2 regions of the Paucibacter sp. B51 genome follow, and region 1 is predicted to be linked to the other one. Evidence: predicted binding sites of a transcription regulator. Region 1 holds the regulator's gene; the other holds the start of a gene.
The links. The regulator sigma-54, encoded in region 1, starts transcription at its own class of promoters, with help from an activator protein. The targets are predictions, from matches to a motif close to TGGCANGNAANCTGCTTT.
Positions count from the first base shown of each region.

Region 2: a site for sigma-54 is predicted at 4,389-4,406, ahead of OOB33_RS23540 (PEP-CTERM sorting domain-containing protein). Genes of this name have one in related genera too.

Region 1 covers NZ_JAPIVN010000001.1:1,336,799-1,345,592, reverse strand. Annotated here, with positions in the region: gene OOB33_RS05725 (thiol:disulfide interchange protein DsbA/DsbL) at 1-675, shown strand; gene lptA (lipopolysaccharide transport periplasmic protein LptA) at 864-1,502, shown strand; gene lptB (LPS export ABC transporter ATP-binding protein) at 1,499-2,308, shown strand; gene OOB33_RS05710 (RNA polymerase factor sigma-54) at 2,407-3,936, shown strand; gene OOB33_RS05705 (SGNH/GDSL hydrolase family protein) at 4,175-5,188, shown strand; gene OOB33_RS05700 (pre-peptidase C-terminal domain-containing protein) at 5,251-6,327, opposite strand; gene OOB33_RS05695 (THUMP domain-containing class I SAM-dependent RNA methyltransferase) at 6,721-8,001, shown strand; gene OOB33_RS05690 (helix-turn-helix transcriptional regulator) at 7,961-8,794, opposite strand, start outside.
Region 2 covers NZ_JAPIVN010000002.1:604,065-612,858, forward strand. Annotated here, with positions in the region: gene rpsI (30S ribosomal protein S9) at 153-545, opposite strand; gene rplM (50S ribosomal protein L13) at 555-983, opposite strand; gene OOB33_RS23525 (GNAT family N-acetyltransferase) at 1,294-2,031, shown strand; gene OOB33_RS23530 (DUF2726 domain-containing protein) at 2,251-3,084, shown strand; gene OOB33_RS23535 (serine/threonine protein kinase) at 3,197-4,270, shown strand; gene OOB33_RS23540 (PEP-CTERM sorting domain-containing protein) at 4,524-5,186, shown strand; gene htpG (molecular chaperone HtpG) at 5,257-7,140, opposite strand; gene OOB33_RS23550 (trimeric intracellular cation channel family protein) at 7,311-7,982, shown strand; gene OOB33_RS23555 (hypothetical protein) at 7,997-8,308, opposite strand; gene OOB33_RS23560 (3-deoxy-7-phosphoheptulonate synthase) at 8,377-8,794, opposite strand, start outside.

The sequences.
Region 1 (8,794 bases):
ATGAAGACCTTGATCTCTCGCCGTGAGTTCTCTTCGACCCTCGGGCTGGCCGTGGCCGCCCTGCCGACCCTGAGCCTGGCTCAGGGGGCGGCGCCGGTGGAAGGCAAACACTATCTGCGCCTGGCTCAGCCGCTGCCGAGCACACCGGGCAAGATTGAGGTGATCGAGTTCTTCCTCTACACCTGCCAGCACTGCTTCGCCTTCGACCCTCATGTCAGCGCCTGGGCCAAGCAGTTGCCGGCCGATGTGAGCTTCCGCCGGGTCCATGTGGGTGTGGGCGCCATGCACAAGCTGCACCAGCGCCTGATGTTCGCGCTGGAAAGTCTCGGCCGCCTGGGCGATTTCCACGAATCCGTGTTCAAGGCCATCCATGTCCAGCGTCTGGACCTCAGCGATGAGAAGGCCATCACCCAATTCGCCGTCAGCCTCGGCCTGGAAGAGGCCAAGTTCAAGGCGGCCTTCAACTCCTTCACCGCCAACAGCCGGATGGCGCAATCGGCCCAGCTGGCCGCTGCCTACCGTGCGGAGACGGTGCCAGCCCTGGGCATCGGCGGCCGTTTCCTGACCAGCCCCAGCCTGGCCGCTGGCCCGGGGCAGAGCGCCGCGGTGGGCCACCAGGCCGCCCTCGCCCTGAGCAACCAGCTGATCCAACAGCTGCGCGGCGGCAAGGCCTGATGAATGGATGGCACCGGACGCACCGCGGCGTGATGCTCACGCTTCACGCACGGCGGGCGCTCCGGGCTGACCCAGGCCCGTACTAGAATGGCCTGCAAGTTTTGTGCCGCCTTCACGGGCGGCGAACGCGTGCTCGCTTGATTCGATTGCCCGGCCTGCCCCCTCCTCCATCCCTCCTGCTGCTGCCCATGAAGCTGTCACCGCGCTTTTCCGTCTTGCCCGGCTTGCTGGCGGCCTTGCTGCTGGGCGGGGCCTCGACTTCGGGCTGGGCGGAAAAAGGCGACCGCGCCAAGCCGCTGAACATCAGCTCCAAAAACGGCGGCAGCGTCGAGATCGCCAAGCAGCGCACCGAATTCAACGGTGATGTGGTGCTGAGCAAGGGCAGCCTGGTGCTGCGCGCCGAGAAGCTCGATGTGCGCGAAACCGGCGACGGCTACTACCAGGTCTATGCCAATGGCCAGACCGGCAAGCAGGTCAGCTTCCGCCAGGCGCGCGATGTGCCGGGCGAGGCCATCGAAGGCCTGGCCGACCAGCTCGAATACGACACCCGCAGCGACACCGTGCGCTTCATCGGCAATGCCGTGGTGCGCCGCCTGCAGGGCACGACGGTGGCCGACGAGGTGACCGGCGCAGTCATCCTGTTCGACAACCGCAGCGAGGTCTTCACCCTCGAGGGCGGCCAGACCTCGCCCCACCCGAGCGGCCGGGTCCGTGTGGTGATGATGCCGCGCGGCGGCGCGCCCGAGGCCGCCTCGGCACCCGCGGCCGCGGCCTCCGGCGTGCAACTCAAGCCCAGCACCAGCCTGAGCCCCCGCAAAGCGCCATGAGCAGCAGCAACAGCAGCGTCGCCAGCCCCCATCACGCGCCCGTGGCCGCCCTCGAATCCGGCCCGCGCAGCCGCCTGGAAGCCGAGGGCCTGGCCAAGAGCTACGGCGTGCGCCGCGTGGTCAAGAACGTGCATCTGGGCGTCAACAGCGGCGAGGTGGTCGGCCTGCTGGGCCCCAACGGCGCCGGCAAGACCACCAGCTTCTACATGATCGTGGGCCTGGTGCGCGCCGACGCCGGCGAGATCCACATCGACGGCCAATCGGTCGAGCACCTGCCCATCCACCAGCGCGCCCGCCTGGGACTGAGCTATCTGCCGCAGGAGGCCTCGATCTTCCGCAAGCTCACGGTGGAACAGAACATCCGCGCCGTGCTGGAGCTGCAGCGCGACGAGCAGGGCCGCGCGCTGAAAGAGCCGCGCATCAAGGAGCTGCTGGAAGCGCTGCTGCACGACCTCAGCATCGAGAAGCTGCGCGACAGCCCGGCGCCGGCGCTCTCGGGCGGCGAACGCCGCCGCGTCGAGATCGCCCGCGCCCTGGCCACGCAACCGCGCTTCATCCTGCTGGACGAACCCTTCGCCGGCGTGGACCCGATCGCGGTGCTGGAGATCCAGCGCATCATCGGTTTCCTGAAAGCGCGCCAGATCGGCGTGCTGATCACCGACCACAATGTGCGCGAGACCCTGGGCATCTGCGACCGGGCCTACATCATCAGCGAGGGCTCGGTGCTGGCCGAGGGCACGCCGGACGAGATCGTGGCCAACGCCGATGTGCGCAAGGTCTATCTCGGCGAACATTTCCGCATGTAGAGCCGGCCATGGATGCCTACACGCCCGCTGCCACGGCAGCCCCGCGCGGGGCTGATGCTGGGATTCCTGCATCTCACGACTGCCCCTGAGCCCGCGCCATGAAGCAGTCACTCCAGGTTCGACTGAGCCAGCATCTGGCCTTGACGCCGCAGCTGCAGCAATCGATCCGCCTGCTGCAACTGTCCACGCTGGAGCTGAATCAGGAAGTCGAGCAGATGCTGGCGCAGAACCCGCTGCTCGAAACCGAAGAAGACTTCTCCGTCGCCACGCCCGAGCTGCCCGAGCTGCGCCCGGCCAGCGCCGCCGAGGACAGCGGCGCCGACCGTGAGCTGGGCGGCGGCGCCGAGGCCGAGGCCACGCCCGAGCTGCAGGCCGAAGACTTCGGCAGCACCGAACGCGAGGACTGGGAGAACGGCACCGAGGGCGACGATTTCGACGGCATCCGCGAACTGCCCAGCAACAACGGCAGCGGCTCGGGCAGCAACGATGAAGACGGCGAACGCAGCGACCAGGAATCGGCCGAGATCAGCCTGCAAGAGCATCTGGTCCAGCAGATGGCCGGCATGCACCTCAGCGATACCGACCAGCTGGCGCTGCGCCTGCTGATCGATTCGCTCAACGAGGACGGCTATCTCGAGGACAGCCTGGAAGCCATCGCCGAGGCCCTGGTGCCGGACGGTGACGAGGACAGCGCCGCCGAGCGCGAGGAGCTGCTCGACCACCTGCGCATCGCCCTCAAATGGCTGCACCACATGGACCCGCCCGGCGTCGGTGCCCGCGAGCTGACGGAATGCCTGGAGCTGCAGCTGCGCCAGCTGCCGCGTAGCGCGCCGCAGGTGATCGCCATCATGATCTGCAAAAAGCACTTGGACCTGCTGGCCAAGCGCGACAGCCGCCGCCTGATGCTGCTGACCGGCGCCGACGATGCCTTGCTGCGTGAAGCGCAAGCCCTGATCGTGGCCCTGGAGCCCAAGCCCGGCCGGCGCTTTGCCCGCGGCCAGGCGCCGGCGGTGATCCCGGACGTGATCGTGCGCAAGGTCGGCCGCGAGCTGCGCGTCATCATCAACCCCGAGGTCGCGCCCAAGCTGCGCATCAACGAGCTCTACGCCAACGCCCTGCGCCAGACGCGCGGCGGCATCAGCAACAGCGCCCTGGGCGGCCAGCTGCAGGAGGCACGCTGGTTCATCAAGAACATCCAACAGCGCTTCGACACCATCCTGCGCGTCTCCACCGCCATCGTCGAGCGGCAAAAAGGTTTCTTCAGCCACGGCGCCGTGGCCATGAAGCCCCTGGTGCTGCGCGAGATCGCCGATGAGCTGGGCCTGCACGAATCGACCATCTCGCGCGTGACCACGGCCAAGTACATGGCCACGCCCTTCGGCACCTTCGAGCTCAAGTATTTCTTCGGCTCGGGCCTGTCCACCGAGGCTGGCGGCGAGGCCTCCAGCACCGCCGTGCGCGAGCTGATCAAGCAGTTCATCGCCGCCGAGAACCCGGCCAAACCCCTGTCCGACAGCGCCCTGGCCAGCATGCTGGAAGAGCAAGGCATCCAGGTCGCGCGCCGCACCGTCGCCAAATACCGCGAAGGCATGCACATCGGGACGACGACGATGCGGCGGGTGGTTTGAAGCTTGAAGCTTGAAGCTTGAGTGAACGGGTGAATCAGTGAACTGGTGAACCACACCCCACGATTCACCATTCACCATTCACCATTCACCATTCACCATTCACCTGTTCACCTGTTCACCTGTTCACCCGTTCACCCGTTCACCCCCAAACGTGAACACGCACACCGATTTCAGGTGATTCCCATTTCGAGACATGCCATCATGCCGCTGACTTGGATCGTTACTTGAAAGGTCTGCCGTGAACACCACCCTCCGCTCCCCGGCCGGCGCACGCCTGCCCGCGCTGCTGATACTCGCCGCCAACCTGGCCTGGGCCGCCCCCACCCAAGCTCAGGCTCAGGCCACAAGCAGCAGTGCCGCCACCAGCTACAGCCGCGTGATCGCCTTCGGCGACAGCCTGTCGGACAACGGCAATTTCTACCGCGCCACCAGCGGCGCCGTGCCCCAGCCGGGCAACTATTTCCAGGGTCGTTTTTCCAACGGCCAGGTGGCCGTCGAGCACCTCGCCCAAGGCCTGGGCGTGAGCCTGCAGGATTACGCCTGGGGCGGTGCCCAAACCGGCTGGCTCAACGGCGCGGCGGTGGCCGCAGGTGCCCCAGCCGCCTTGCAAAACACCGGCATGCTCTCGCAAGTGGGCGCCTTCCAGTCCGGCCTGGCCGGCTCGGCCGCCGACAGCCAGGCCCTTTACGTGCTCTGGGGCGGGGCCAATGATTTCCAGTACCTGGGTTTCTCGCAGGCCACGGCGCAAGCGGCCATCCAGAACCTCAGCAGCGCGGTGCAGACCCTCTACGGCCTGGGTGCGCGCAACTTCCTGATGCCAGGCCTGCCGGACCTGGGCCAGACACCGGCCGGCCTGTCCTCCGGCCTCTCGGGCCAGCTGCACCAGCTCTCCCTGGGCTTCAACTTTGGCCTGAATCAGGCCATCGGCCAGCTGCGGGCCCTGCCCGGCATTGACATCCGCTATTTCGACGTCCTGGGCACGCAGCAAACCCTGGTCGACAACGCGGCGCTCTACGGCTTCAGCAATGTCACGCAAGCCTGCTTCACCGGCTATGTCGGCCAGCCCGACGGCAGCACCTGCAGCAGCCCCGAGAGTTATATGTACTGGGACCGCATCCACCCGACCACGCTGACCCACAGCTACCTCGGCCAGGGCATGCTGGCCGCCGTGCCGGAACCGCAGACCTGGCTGCTGATGGGCCTGGGCCTGGCAGCCCTGGGTCTGCGCGCCGGTCGCCAGCGCCGCAGCTGAAAAGGCAAGGGCCGGTCGCCTGGAGCACCGGCCCCGAAGCTGGCGGCCAGCGCCGCCTGGCTTCAGCTCAAGGTCGCCAGCAGGCGCGCGTTGTGGACCGGGGCGTAGGCATTGAGCAGCAGATAGTAGGTGCCCGCCACGGGTGAGGCGAAGGTGATGGTTTCTGCATTGCTCGAGCCATCGGATTTCTTGTCATACACCGTGGTGCTCGGCGCCGATGCCAGGCGGGCATAGAGATCGCCATCGCCCGTGCCCCCGGAAAGCTGAAACTTGAGCTGCCGACGGCCCGGCGGCACCTGGATGCTGTACAGCCGCGACTGACGCAGGCCCAGGCTGACGGTCTGAGCCTGGCCGCTGACCAGGGGCGTGACGTTCTGGCTGTTGCCCATGCCGATGGCTGAGCGCCTCACCCCCACATCGATGGTGCCGGTGTAGGCATTGCCACTCTTGCTGACCTGCACGATATAGCCGGCGCCGCCATCACTGGCGTAGATGCTGTCGGCCTCGTTGCGGGTGCGTGGCGCGCCTTGCTGGTAGATGGGAAAGCTGCGGAACACCTCATCCGCCGTGGCGGCGTTGAAGTAGAGCTGGGCCACGAAGACATCGGGCAGATTGCGGCCATCGTCGTTGGGCCGGATGTTGCGCGCCGCGCTCTGGATGGAGAAATGGATGTGCAGGGCCCGGCCGCTGTAGCTGCCTGGAAACAGGGTCAGGAACTCGGCCACGCCGTCGGCACCGGTCTTCTGGTAGCCGCGGCAGAAGTTCTGCCCCTGGGTGCCGAAAGGGGCATAGCTGGAGTAGAGGCCCGTGGCCTCGCAGCTCCAGATGTCGACCACGGCACCCGGAATCGGCGCGCAGTTGTTCTCCAGATCGAGCACGCGCAGGCGCAGGGTCAGCGGAGCGCCGGACTTGGGCGTGGTGTTGCCGCTGGTGTTGGCGCGCAGATCGCGGCGCTCGGCGGCGCTGATGTTCGGGTAGGGCCCGGCGGTCGATTCCGTGTCTGCCTTGCAGGCGGCCGCGGCGGCACCGTAGGGCGTCTGCGACTGACTGCTGGCTTCCTTGCTGCCGAGCGCGGCCACCGAGGCCACGCCCATGAGCTTGAGCGCCTGGCGGCGCGGAGAGGGTGTGTGCTGAGACATGGTGATGAGGCTTTCTTTCACAGAGTGACTCCGGCCGAGCGGCGCGGACTCTTGTGAAGTGCGGCGCCGCACCGGCGCTGAGAGCCGGGGTGGTGGATGGAGAACGCCGAAGGCGAGCCGGCAGATCGATCCCGGCCGCCCGCGGGCCACGTCCTTCATGCGCCGCGACCAGGTCCAGCTTCGGTCCTTGACGTCGGAGATGCACGTTATTCAGCGCCCGCAGCACAAGATTGACCGCAGCCGCGCCGCCTGAATACAGGGTTATCTCGAATTTCTGGGCGGAGCTGTCAGAGTTGACAGGGTGACTTGGCGACAGACTTCGCGCCGGATTCCGCCCAAGTGCTGCAGCCGAGGGCTGCGGCCCTCCCTCGCCATTCCTGGGACAATCGGCCCATGGCCGCCAAAGAACCCCCCAAAGACCTGTACCACCTCTTCGTCTCCTGCCCCTCGGGCGTGGAGCGCCTGCTCGACGAGGAAGTGCGGGCCATCCTGCCCAAGACCCATATCGAGGTGCTGCGCGGCGGCATCGCGCTGAAGAGCGATCTCGAGGGCGTGATGAAGCTCAACCTCGAATGCCGGCTGGCCCAGCGCGTGCTGATCGAGCTGGTCTCGGGCGGCTACCGCCACGAGGACGACATCTACGCCCTGGCCCGCCGGGTCGACTGGAACGAGTGGATCACCCCGGCCGAGACCATCCGCGTCGACACCGTGGCCCAGCGCTCACCGCTGCGCAGCCTCAACTTCGCCACCCTGCGCGTGAAAGACGCCATCTGCGATGTGCTGCGCGATGCCACCGGCGAGCGCCCCAGCGTCGACACCCGCTTCCCCGACCTGCCGGTGATGCTGCACCTCAGCGAAACCGATGCCACCCTCTACATCGACACCTCGGGCGAACCGCTGTTCAAGCGCGGCTGGCGCGAGGACAAGGGCGACGCCCCGCTGAAGGAAACCCTGGCCGCCGCCATGCTGGCCGCCGCTGGCTGGAAGGGCACGCCCGAGACCGGCGGCGCTCTGCACGACCCCTGCTGCGGCTCGGGCACCATCGCCGTCGAGGCCGCGCAGATCGCCTGCGGCATGGCCGCCGGCATGCAGCGCCGCTTTGCCTTCGAGCGCCAGCTGCCCTTTGTGCCCCTGCGCGGCCGCTGGCAGGCCATCAAGCAGGCCGCCAAGGACCGCGAGCACGCGCCCGCCGTGCCCATCTTCTGCAGCGATGTGGCCTTCCGCATGGTCGACTTCGCGCGCCGCAATGCCGAGCGCGCCGGTGTCGCCCAGTACATCCAGTTCAACGGCGGTGATGCGCTCGAGCGCCCCGCCCCCGAGCTGCCCGAGGGCATGCCCGGCACCATCCTGATGAACCCGCCCTACGGCGAGCGCATCGAGGTGCGCGGCAAGGCCGGCAATGTGCAGATGAGCCGCGATGCCGGCGGCTCCGAAGCGCGCGACGCCGGCGACGACTTCTTCCCCCGCCTGGCTGCGCACTGGAAGCGCGCCTACACCCAGAACCCGGCCGGCTGGACCGCCTGGCTGCTCTGCCCGGACATGAAGCTGCCCAGCAAGATGCGCCTGAAGGAATCGCGCAAGTTCCCGATGTGGAACGGCCCGATCGAATGCCGGCTGTTCCGCTTCGATCTGATCAAGGGTTCGGCGCGCAAAGAGAAGCCCAGCGCGAACTGACACCGCAAAGGTTCAACTGCGCGACGCGGCGATCCACATCACGGCGCATTCCGGCGCCATCGCGCACATTCAATGCGCGGTATGCCTTGCGCAAGTGATCCACCACAGTGCTGATTGCCACACCCAGTTCCTGAGCCAATTCCACACTGGTTCGTCCCGCATACGTTGCCGCACAGACACGTATCTGGGCAGCGCTCAATCCCTGCTCTCGCAACACCCGATGCAAGGCCACTTCGTGTGCCTCAAGGCGCCGCACCTGAATCTGAACCAACCCGTCTCCTACCGCCCATGGATGCAAGCGACTGAATTCGACCAGAAAGCACCCCGCAGCATTGATCAACGTCATGGCCCTGCCGCCACCACCCGCACGCAGTTCTTCCAGCGCTGAGCCGAACAGCTTTCGCAAGAGGCACGACCATGTGTCCGATGGGCGGGAGACCGTAACTGGGGTCAGGCCGCAATCCATCTGCAGCAACAGGCGAAAGGCTCCGGCTGTAGCATGACGAAGCTCGGCGTCAGGGCCGACCAGTAGAGTCTCTGTGCGCTCTGGCGAAGGCAAGAAATGTTCGTCATCTCGGCTAATCTTTGTGCTCTCCAACCCTCGTGCGACCCAAGGCAGCAGGGTCGCAAGAGCCTGCTCGTCCTCGCTGTCGAAATCGCTATCCTTGGCACTTCGATAAAGAACCAAGCTTCCGAGCAATTGACCAGCTGAGCCACGCACCACGCCCTCGATGCGGCTGTGAAAATGCTGCGGCTTCCAAACTTCGTGATACAGCGCCGAGTTGAAAAAAGC
Region 2 (8,794 bases), on a different contig from region 1:
GGCAGCAAGACCCCATGCCAGGTGCTGGCAATCGCGCCACGGCGCAACACAGGGGGGGTCTTCTCTATCTCTTCCAGAAACAAACAAGGCCGCTGAAAAGCGGCCTTGTTGTGTGATGAGCCAGCTCGAAAGCCAGCCCATCTGAAAGTCGATCAGCGCTTGCTGAACTGCTTCCGGCGACGAGCGCCGTGCAGACCGACCTTCTTACGCTCGACTTCACGCGCATCACGCGTGACGAAGCCGGCGCGGCTCAGTTCGGGCTTCAGGGTCGCGTCGTAGTCGATCAGAGCGCGAGTGATGCCGTGGCGCACAGCACCGGCTTGACCCGACTCACCACCACCGTGAACGTTGACCTTGATGTCAAAGGTTTCGCCATGGTTGGTCAGCAGCAGGGGCTGCTTGGCAATCATGATCGAGGTTTGACGGCCGAAGTAGTTCTCGACAGGCTTGCCGTTGACGACGATTTGGCCCGTGCCCTTCTTGATGAAGACACGTGCGACCGACGACTTGCGGCGGCCGGTACCATAGTTCCAGTTTCCGATCATCACCGCTCCTTAGATTTCGAGAGCCTTGGGCTGCTGAGCGGCGTGCGGGTGGGTGTCACCGGCATAGACCTTCAGCTTCTTCACCATGGCGTAGCCCAGAGGACCCTTGGGCAGCATGCCCTTGACAGCCTTTTCCAGGGCGCGGCCCGGGTGCTTGGCTTGCATGTCCTTGAACTTGGTGGCGTAGATACCGCCCGGGAAACCCGAGTGACGGTAGTACACCTTGTCATTGGCCTTGTTGCCAGTGACGCGCAGCTTGTCTGCGTTGATGATGACGATGAAATCGCCGGTGTCCACGTGAGGCGTGTAAATGGCCTTGTGCTTGCCGCGCAAACGGAGTGCCACTTCGCTGGCAACACGTCCGAGCACCTTGTCGGTGGCGTCAATCACAAACCACTCGTGCGTCACTTCTGCCGGCTTGGCGCTGAAGGTCTTCATGAGTTTCTTTCGAATGCCCGGCAGAACATCTGCCCGGCGGTCGGATGGCTGATTCATACCCAGACGCGCTACATTCGGTGCCGCTTATCGGGATGCTGCCGACCTGAAGTTGCCTCCAAGCCCGACCGCATCTCGCGACCTCTCACACAAGGCGCATGGGTTTCTTCCCCACAGCCAAATCAGGGGAAGCCCGCGATTGTAGCAGCAGCTGACCCGAAAAGGAAAGGCTGATCCACCGATCAAGGGGAGGCAGGCCGCCAGATCCCGGGTTACCATCCGGGTTATTACGTACGACCCCCAGGGTCCAGCCATGAAACCCGACGTTGACAGCACCGACAAGGATCTGAAGACCGCGCCCGCCGCCGCCGAGGAATCATCCGCCTGGAATCCGGTCGCCGCCTTGCGCCGCATGTCCAGCTGGGTGCCCATCCGCTCGCTGGCCCGCCGCCACCGCCACCGCATCGCCCAGCATCTGCTGACCTTGAGCGAGCGCGACCGCTACCTGCGCTTCGGCTACCCCGCTTCGGACGAGCAGATCAGCCGCTACGCCATGTCGCTGGATTTCGAGCGCGACGAGGTGCTGGGCATCTTCAACCGCAAGCTGGAGCTGGTGGCCATGGCCCACCTCGCCTACGCGCCGCGGCCGCAGCGCCCGGGCAAGGCCGCCATGGCCGAATTCGGCGTCTCGGTGCTGGGCCAGGTGCGTGGCCGGGGTTTTGGCGCGCGACTGTTTGAATGCGCGGCCCTGCATGCCCGCAACCGCGGTATCGACACCTTGTTCATCCACGCCCTGAGCGAGAACGCCGCCATGCTCAAGATCGCCCGCAATGCCGGCGCGACCGTGGAGCGTGATGGCTCGGAATCGGAAGCCTGGCTGCGCCTGCCGCCCGACACCGTGTCCTCGCATGTGGACGAAGCGATCGAGCGCCACCTGGCCGAGCTGGACTTCCAGTTCAAGCGCCATGTGCGGGTGATTGGCGACATCCTCGATGGCGTGGCCGAGGTCAAGGCCAAGATCGGCGACGCCGGCAAGGGCGCCAAGCTCTGAGCATGGCCGGGGGCCGCCCAGCGGCCCGAACGGCGCCGCCTGAGGAACAGCGAAAGCCGCGCTTCGCACACCCTTTCGCTTCACCCGCCGACCCCGCGAACTGGCGCCCCTGAACCAGGGGATACACCCAGTTACATGTCATCTTCCTGCGCTACATTTGGTGAATAAGCACCTGATCACAGGCGCAAAGAATTCAAACCCATTGGGGCTGTCGAGGGCATGCAAAGCACCATTCCGTGGATCATCGCGCTCGCCTCGGGCTTCGGCCTGTTGGCGCTGGCCCTGCTGTGGGTGCTGCGGCGCTCGGCGCCGCCGACCAAGCCGCTGCCGACCGAATGGTCGCTGACGGCCCGGCCGGTGTTCAGCAGCGATGAGCGGCGCGTCTACCGCCTGCTCAAGGAAGCCCTGCCCCACCATGTGATCCTGTCCAAGCTGCCCCTGGTGCGCTTTTGCCAGCCGACCGAGGCGCAGGAAGTGCGCTACTGGTTCGACCTGCTGGGCGCCATCAACGTCACCTTCGCCATCTGCAGCCCCAACGGCCGCGTGCTGGCGGCCGTCGACCTGGACAGCGAACGCGGCATTTCGGGCCGCGGCCTGCAGATCAAGCAGTCGGTGCTGGGCGCCTGCCGCGTGCGCTACCTGCGCTGCGCCATCGACAACCTGCCCAGCGCGGCCGAGCTGCAACTCTTGGTGCCCTTCAGCAACAGCAACTCGCGTGGCCCGCAGGCCGCGCCGATGCCTGGCACGGTGTCGCCCTCGCGCCCCAGCCTCAACGGCAGCACCCCGCGCCGCGCCAGCCGCAAAGGTTTGTGGCAAGACTCGGCCGTGTTCCACGACTCCTTCTTCGCACCCGACAGCCGCTTCGACAACAACGGCATGGTCGATGCCCCGCCCCGCGGACACAGCAGCCACCGTGGCGGCCCGGCCTTCCAGAACTCGGTGCCTTTCGGCGAGCCGCTGAACGCCGACGCGCAATACCCGGACGAGGCGCCCAACGACATCGTCGGCCTGGTGGTCGACTCGCCGCGCTACGGCGGCCGGCTGCCCCGCTGAAGGCGCAGGCCCTTCGGCCAAAGCCTCAGCCCCCACGGCCCCAATAGCGCCCAGGCGATACTGCGGCGCCGGACCGAACGAGGTCCGGTGCCGCTTTTTCTTTTCCCCACCCATGAACCCAGACCTGGACCGCAGCTTCGGCTCCCTGACCCCCGAATTCATGCTGGATGCGCTGGACGCCGCCGGCCTCTACGGCGACGGCCGCATGCTGCAGCTGAACTCCTACGAGAACCGGGTGCTGCAGCTGCACCTGGAAGACGGGCGCATTGCGGTGGCCAAGTTCTACCGGCCCGGGCGCTGGAGCGATGCGCAGATCCTCGAAGAGCACCAGTTCGCGCGCGAGCTGGCCGAGGCCGAGGTGCCCGTGGCCGCGCCCTGGGCGCTGCAGGACATCAAGGGCCAGCTGCACCTGGCCGGCACGCCGGCGACGCTGGCCCATTTCGGCGACCAGCGCTTTGCCGTCACCCCGCGCCAAGGTGGGCGGGCGCCCGAGCTGGAAGACCCCGAGGTGCTGCGCTGGATCGGCCGCCTGCTGGCCCGGCTGCACACGGTCGGCCGGCAGCGCCCTTTCGAGCACCGCCTGCGCTGGGCCGGCGCCGAGCCCGGCCGCATGGCCCGCGATCTGCTGGTCGCCCTGGGCTGCGTGCCCATCGAAGTCTTCCCCGCCTGGGATGCGGTGGTTCAGGCCTGCCTGAGCCGCATCCAGCACATCTTCGACAGCATCCCGGAGCTGGAGCTGCTGCGCCTGCACGGCGACTGCCACCCCGGCAACATCCTCTGGACGCCGGACCATGGGCCGCATTTTGTGGACCTGGACGACGCCGTCACCGGCCCGGCGGTGCAGGACTTGTGGATGCTGCTCTCAGGCGACGAGGTGGCGGCGCGCCAGCAGCTGTCCTGGGTGCTGGACGGTTATGAAACCGTGGCCGAATTCGACCGCCGCGAGCTGCGCCTGATCGAACCCCTGCGCACCCTGCGCATGATTCACCACAGCGCCTGGCTGGCCAAACGCTGGAACGACCCGGCGTTTCCGCTCGCCTTCCCCTGGTTCGGCACGCCCAACTACTGGCATGACCAGGTCGCCAAACTGGGCGAGCAGCTGGAGGCCATGACGCCCAAGGACGAGCACCCCGTGGATGACTTCCTCGATGAAGGCGGGGTTCAGTTCGACGAGGGTTTCCGCTAGGAAGGCGCGGGTCTTTCGAGCCCCCCTGGCATCCAGGATCTGTCGGCCAGCTTTACAGAATCCCGCAGCCCAACAAGCTCCTGGCCCTAACTCCTTGATTCATTGAGCTGTATCAAGCTGGCACGGAACTTGTAACTGAATGTTGCCTTCTCCCCATGGAACGGAGGCCATGTCAAGCCAGCGCTCAGGCGCTGCGCGGGACGTGGCGCTGAGCTGTCGGGTTCTGGTTCAAACCTCTTTGAATGAGCAACTTATGCAATCCAAAAAACTCTTCAGCGCCATGACTCTGGCCTTCGTTGGTGGCCTCTTCACCGGTGGCGCACAAGCCGGCGTTGTCTATAGCGAAGGCTTTGACAACGGTTTCAACGGCTGGACTCGCGGTGATGCCTACTGGTCGGACTGCCAAGGCCAAGGCAATTGCGTTGTCGGCTCCGGCGGGCAGGGTGGCGCCTACTTCAACCTGGGCACCCGCACAGGCCCGGAACCCGACCATCGCTTCTTCATCAGCTCCGTCTTCGACATTGCCGCCAACAGCGATTACACGCTCCAGTTCTACGTGCAGGACGACTACGCCGGCTATGCACCCTACAACGTGCCCATCCAAGCGCAGATCAACGGCAGCAATGTCGGTGGCATCGTCAAGGCTGCCACAGGCGGCTGGAACCTGATCAGCTTGAGCTGGAATTCTGGCGCTGCCACAACAGCTCAAATCACACTGAAGAACGAATACCAACTGTCGGGCTACTACCAAGGCGGCGGCTGGCTCGACTGGGGCTACGGCAATGACTTTGGGGTCGATTCGATCTCCTTGACTGGCGCTGCCCCCGCATCCAACCACGTGCCAGAGCCCGCGACGCTGTCGCTGGTGGCCCTGGCCTTGCTGGGCGTTTGCGCCGGCCGTCGCCGCTCAGTCTGAGCGCGCGCTCCGCATGAAAAAGCACGCCAGATGGCGGGCTTTTTTCATCGAGCAGGACGTTGAGGAAACATCAGCCCAAGAGCATGGCGTTGACACGGCGCACGTAGGCGGCCGGGTCCTCCAGATGGCCGCCCTCGGCCAGGACAGCCTGGTCGAAGATCACCTGGGCCAGATCGTCGAACTGGGCGGCGCCGTCCAGCTTCTTGATCAGGGCGTGCTCGGCATTGATCTCCAGGGTCGGAAGCGAGGTGGGCGCGGCTTGACCGGCCTGCTTGAGCAGGCGGGCCAGATGGCCGCTCATATCGCCCTCTTCCACCACGATGCAAGCGGGCGAGTCGACCAGACGGGTGGAGACGCGCACGTCCTTGGCGCGGGCCTTCAGCGCTTCCTTCAGGCGGTCCAGCAAGGGCTTGAAGGTTTCAGCCGCTTCCTCGGCCTTCTTCTTTTCCTCTTCGTCCTGCAGCTTGCCCAGATCGATGGCGCCCTTGGCCACCGATTGCAGCGGCTTGCCTTCGAACTCGAACAGGTGGGACAGCATCCACTCGTCCACGCGGTCGGTCAGCAGCAGCACCTCGATGCCCTTCTTGCGGAAGATCTCCAGCTGCGGGCTGTTCTTGGCGGCGCTCAAGCTGTCGGCGGTGATGTAGTAAATCGCCTCCTGGTCTTCCTTGGCGCGCTTCAGGTAGTCGGCCAGGGACACGCCTTCGTCGGCCTGGGTGGAGGCGAAGCGCAGCAGCTTGGCCAGGCGCTCCTGGTTCTGGTGGTCTTCGCCGATGCCTTCCTTGAGCACCTGGCCGAAGTCCTTCCAGAAGTCGGCGTACTTGGCGCGATCGGCTACATCCTCGCTGTCGGCCAGCGATTCCAGCATGCCCAGCACACGCTTGGTCGAACCCTCGCGGATGGCCTTCACATCGCGGCTTTCCTGCAGCAGCTCACGGCTGACGTTGAGCGGCAGGTCGGCCGAGTCGATCACGCCCTTGACGAAGCGCAGATAGACCGGCATCAACGCCTCGGCGTCATCCATGATGAAGACGCGCTTGACGTAGAGCTTGACGCCACCGCGCTTGTCGCGGTTCCACAGGTCAAACGGCGCCTTCTTGGGGATGTAGAGCAGCTGGGTGTACTCGCTGCGGCCTTCCACGCGGTTGTGGGTGTGGGCCAGCGGCGCCTCGGTGTCGTAGCTGATCTGCTTGTAGAACTCGTCGTACTGCTCTTGCGTGATCTCGCTCTTGGAGCGCGACCACAGGGCCGAGGCCTTGTTGACCGACTCCCATTCGTCCTTGACCACCTGTTTGGCGGCCTCGGCATCCCACTCTTCCTTCTTCATCAGGATGGGCAGGGAGATGTGGTCGGAGTACTTGCTGATGACCGACTTCAGGCGCCAGGTCTTGAGGAACTCATCCTCGCCCTCGCGCAGATGCAGGATCACATCGGTGCCGCGGCCGGCCTTGGTGATGGTCTCCACCTCGTAGTCGCCTGTACCCTCGGACGTCCAGCGCACGCCCTCTTCGGCCTTCAGGCCGGCGCGACGGGTTTCGACCGTGATGCGGTCGGCGACGATGAAGCCCGAGTAGAAGCCCACGCCGAACTGGCCGATCAGGTTGGCATCCTTCTTCTGGTCGCCCTCCAGCTTGGCCATGAACTCGCGCGTGCCGCTCTTGGCGATGGTGCCCAGGTGGGCAATGGCTTCCTCGGCGCTCATGCCGATGCCGTTGTCGCTGATGGTGACGGTGCGGGCGGCCTCGTCAAACGAGACCCGAACCTCCAGGTTCGGCGTGTCCTCGAAGAGCTCGGCATGGTCCAGCGCTTCGAAGCGCAGCTTGTCGCAGGCGTCCGAGGCATTGGAGACCAGCTCGCGCAGGAAGATTTCCTTGTTGGAGTACAGCGAATGGGTGACGAGGTGCAGGATCTGCTTGACCTCGGCCTGGAAGGCATGGGTTTGTTTTTGTGTCATGGCGTGCCCGTGGATCTTTGAAAAACAAAAGACAAACAATAAGACGATGGGCGCGGAACGGCCTGCCGCCCGCACTGGTGAGCGGGATGTGGGGACGCGCGCGTGAGCTTCAAGAGCCCGGGCTGCAAGTTTTGCCGGGCGACCGGGTGGGGCTGCGAAAATCCGGCCCCATGTATCCCGCTGCTGCCGACGACAAAGAATCCCTGACCCCGCGCGCCCGCGCCATCCTGTACTGGATGGATCTGGCCGGCGTGGCCGTGTTCGCCAGCAGCGGCGCCCTGGCCGCCATGCAGGCCGGGCTGGACCTGTTCGGCGTGCTGGTGCTGGCCGCCATCACCGCCATCGGCGGCGGCACCCTGCGCGACCTGCTGCTGGGCCGCCACCCCATTTTCTGGATGACGGACACGCGCTACATCAAGGTGATCGGCCTCACCGCCCTGCTGACCGCCCTGGCCGCCAGCCGCTGGAGCCAAGCCCTGGCCAGCGGCCATGTCGCCCTGGTGCTGGCCGACACCCTGGGCCTGGCCTTGTTCGCCTTGTGCGGCGCCGAGATCGCCGAAGAGGCCGGCAAGCCACGCCTGGTGGTCGTGCTGCTGGGCACCATCACCGCCAGCGGCGGCGGTGTGCTGCGTGATCTGCTGACCGGCCAGGTGCCCCTGCTGCTGCGCCGGGACATCTACGCCAGCGCGGCCATCGGCGGCATTGCGGCCTATCTGCTGCTGCGGGCCCTGGGCCTGCCGCGCCAGATCGCCTTCTTCAGCGGCATGCTGGTGGTGGCGGCTCTGCGCCTGGCATCGCTGCAGCTGGGCTGGCAGCTGCCAGCGCCTCAGCTGCAGGCCTGATCGGGCCCACAGGCTCAGTACGACAGCGTGCGCTTGGCCACGTCGACCTTGAGCAAGGCCTTGCTCAAGGCGCCGCTGGTGGCACGGGCGTAGTCCATGGCCCAGGCCGGGTCGCTGAAGGCCGCCGGGCCCACGGCCGCGGCCACGCCGAGAATCTTGTCGGCCAGCAAGACCTTGCCCGAGCCACGCATGGGCTCGCACTCGTTCTTGACGTACTGCTCGTCCAGCCACTTGCGGGCGGCCTCAAAGCTCAAGACTTCCTCGGCATCCACCACCAGATCGAACTGCTGGAGTGGGCTGAACACGACCTTCACTTCACTGCGCATCGCGGGCCTTTCGGGGCTGGAACGGCCCGATTCTGGCTCAGAACCGGGCCGCCGGGCAGGGACTCAAATCACGCGCGCGCCGCCTTCACCGCGGCACTGAGCACCTCCAGCACTTCGAGCGAATCGTCCCAGCCCAGGCAGGCGTCGGTGATGCTCTTGCCGTACTCCAGCTTGCGGGCATCGTCCTTGCCCGGCGTAAACTTCTGGGCGCCGTCGTGGAGATGGCTTTCGACCATCACGCCGAAGATGCTCTGGCTGCCAGCGCGAATCTGCGCCGCCACATCGCGCGCCACCTCGAGCTGACGCAGGTGCTGCTTGGAGCTGTTGGCATGCGAGCAATCCACCATCAGCGTGGTGTCCAGCTTGGAGGCGGCCAGGTCCTTGCAGGCAGCAGCCACGTTCTCGGCGTCGTAGTTGGGCGCCTTGCCGCCACGCAGGATCACATGGCAGTCCTTGTTGCCCTTGGTCTCGACGATGGCGACCTGG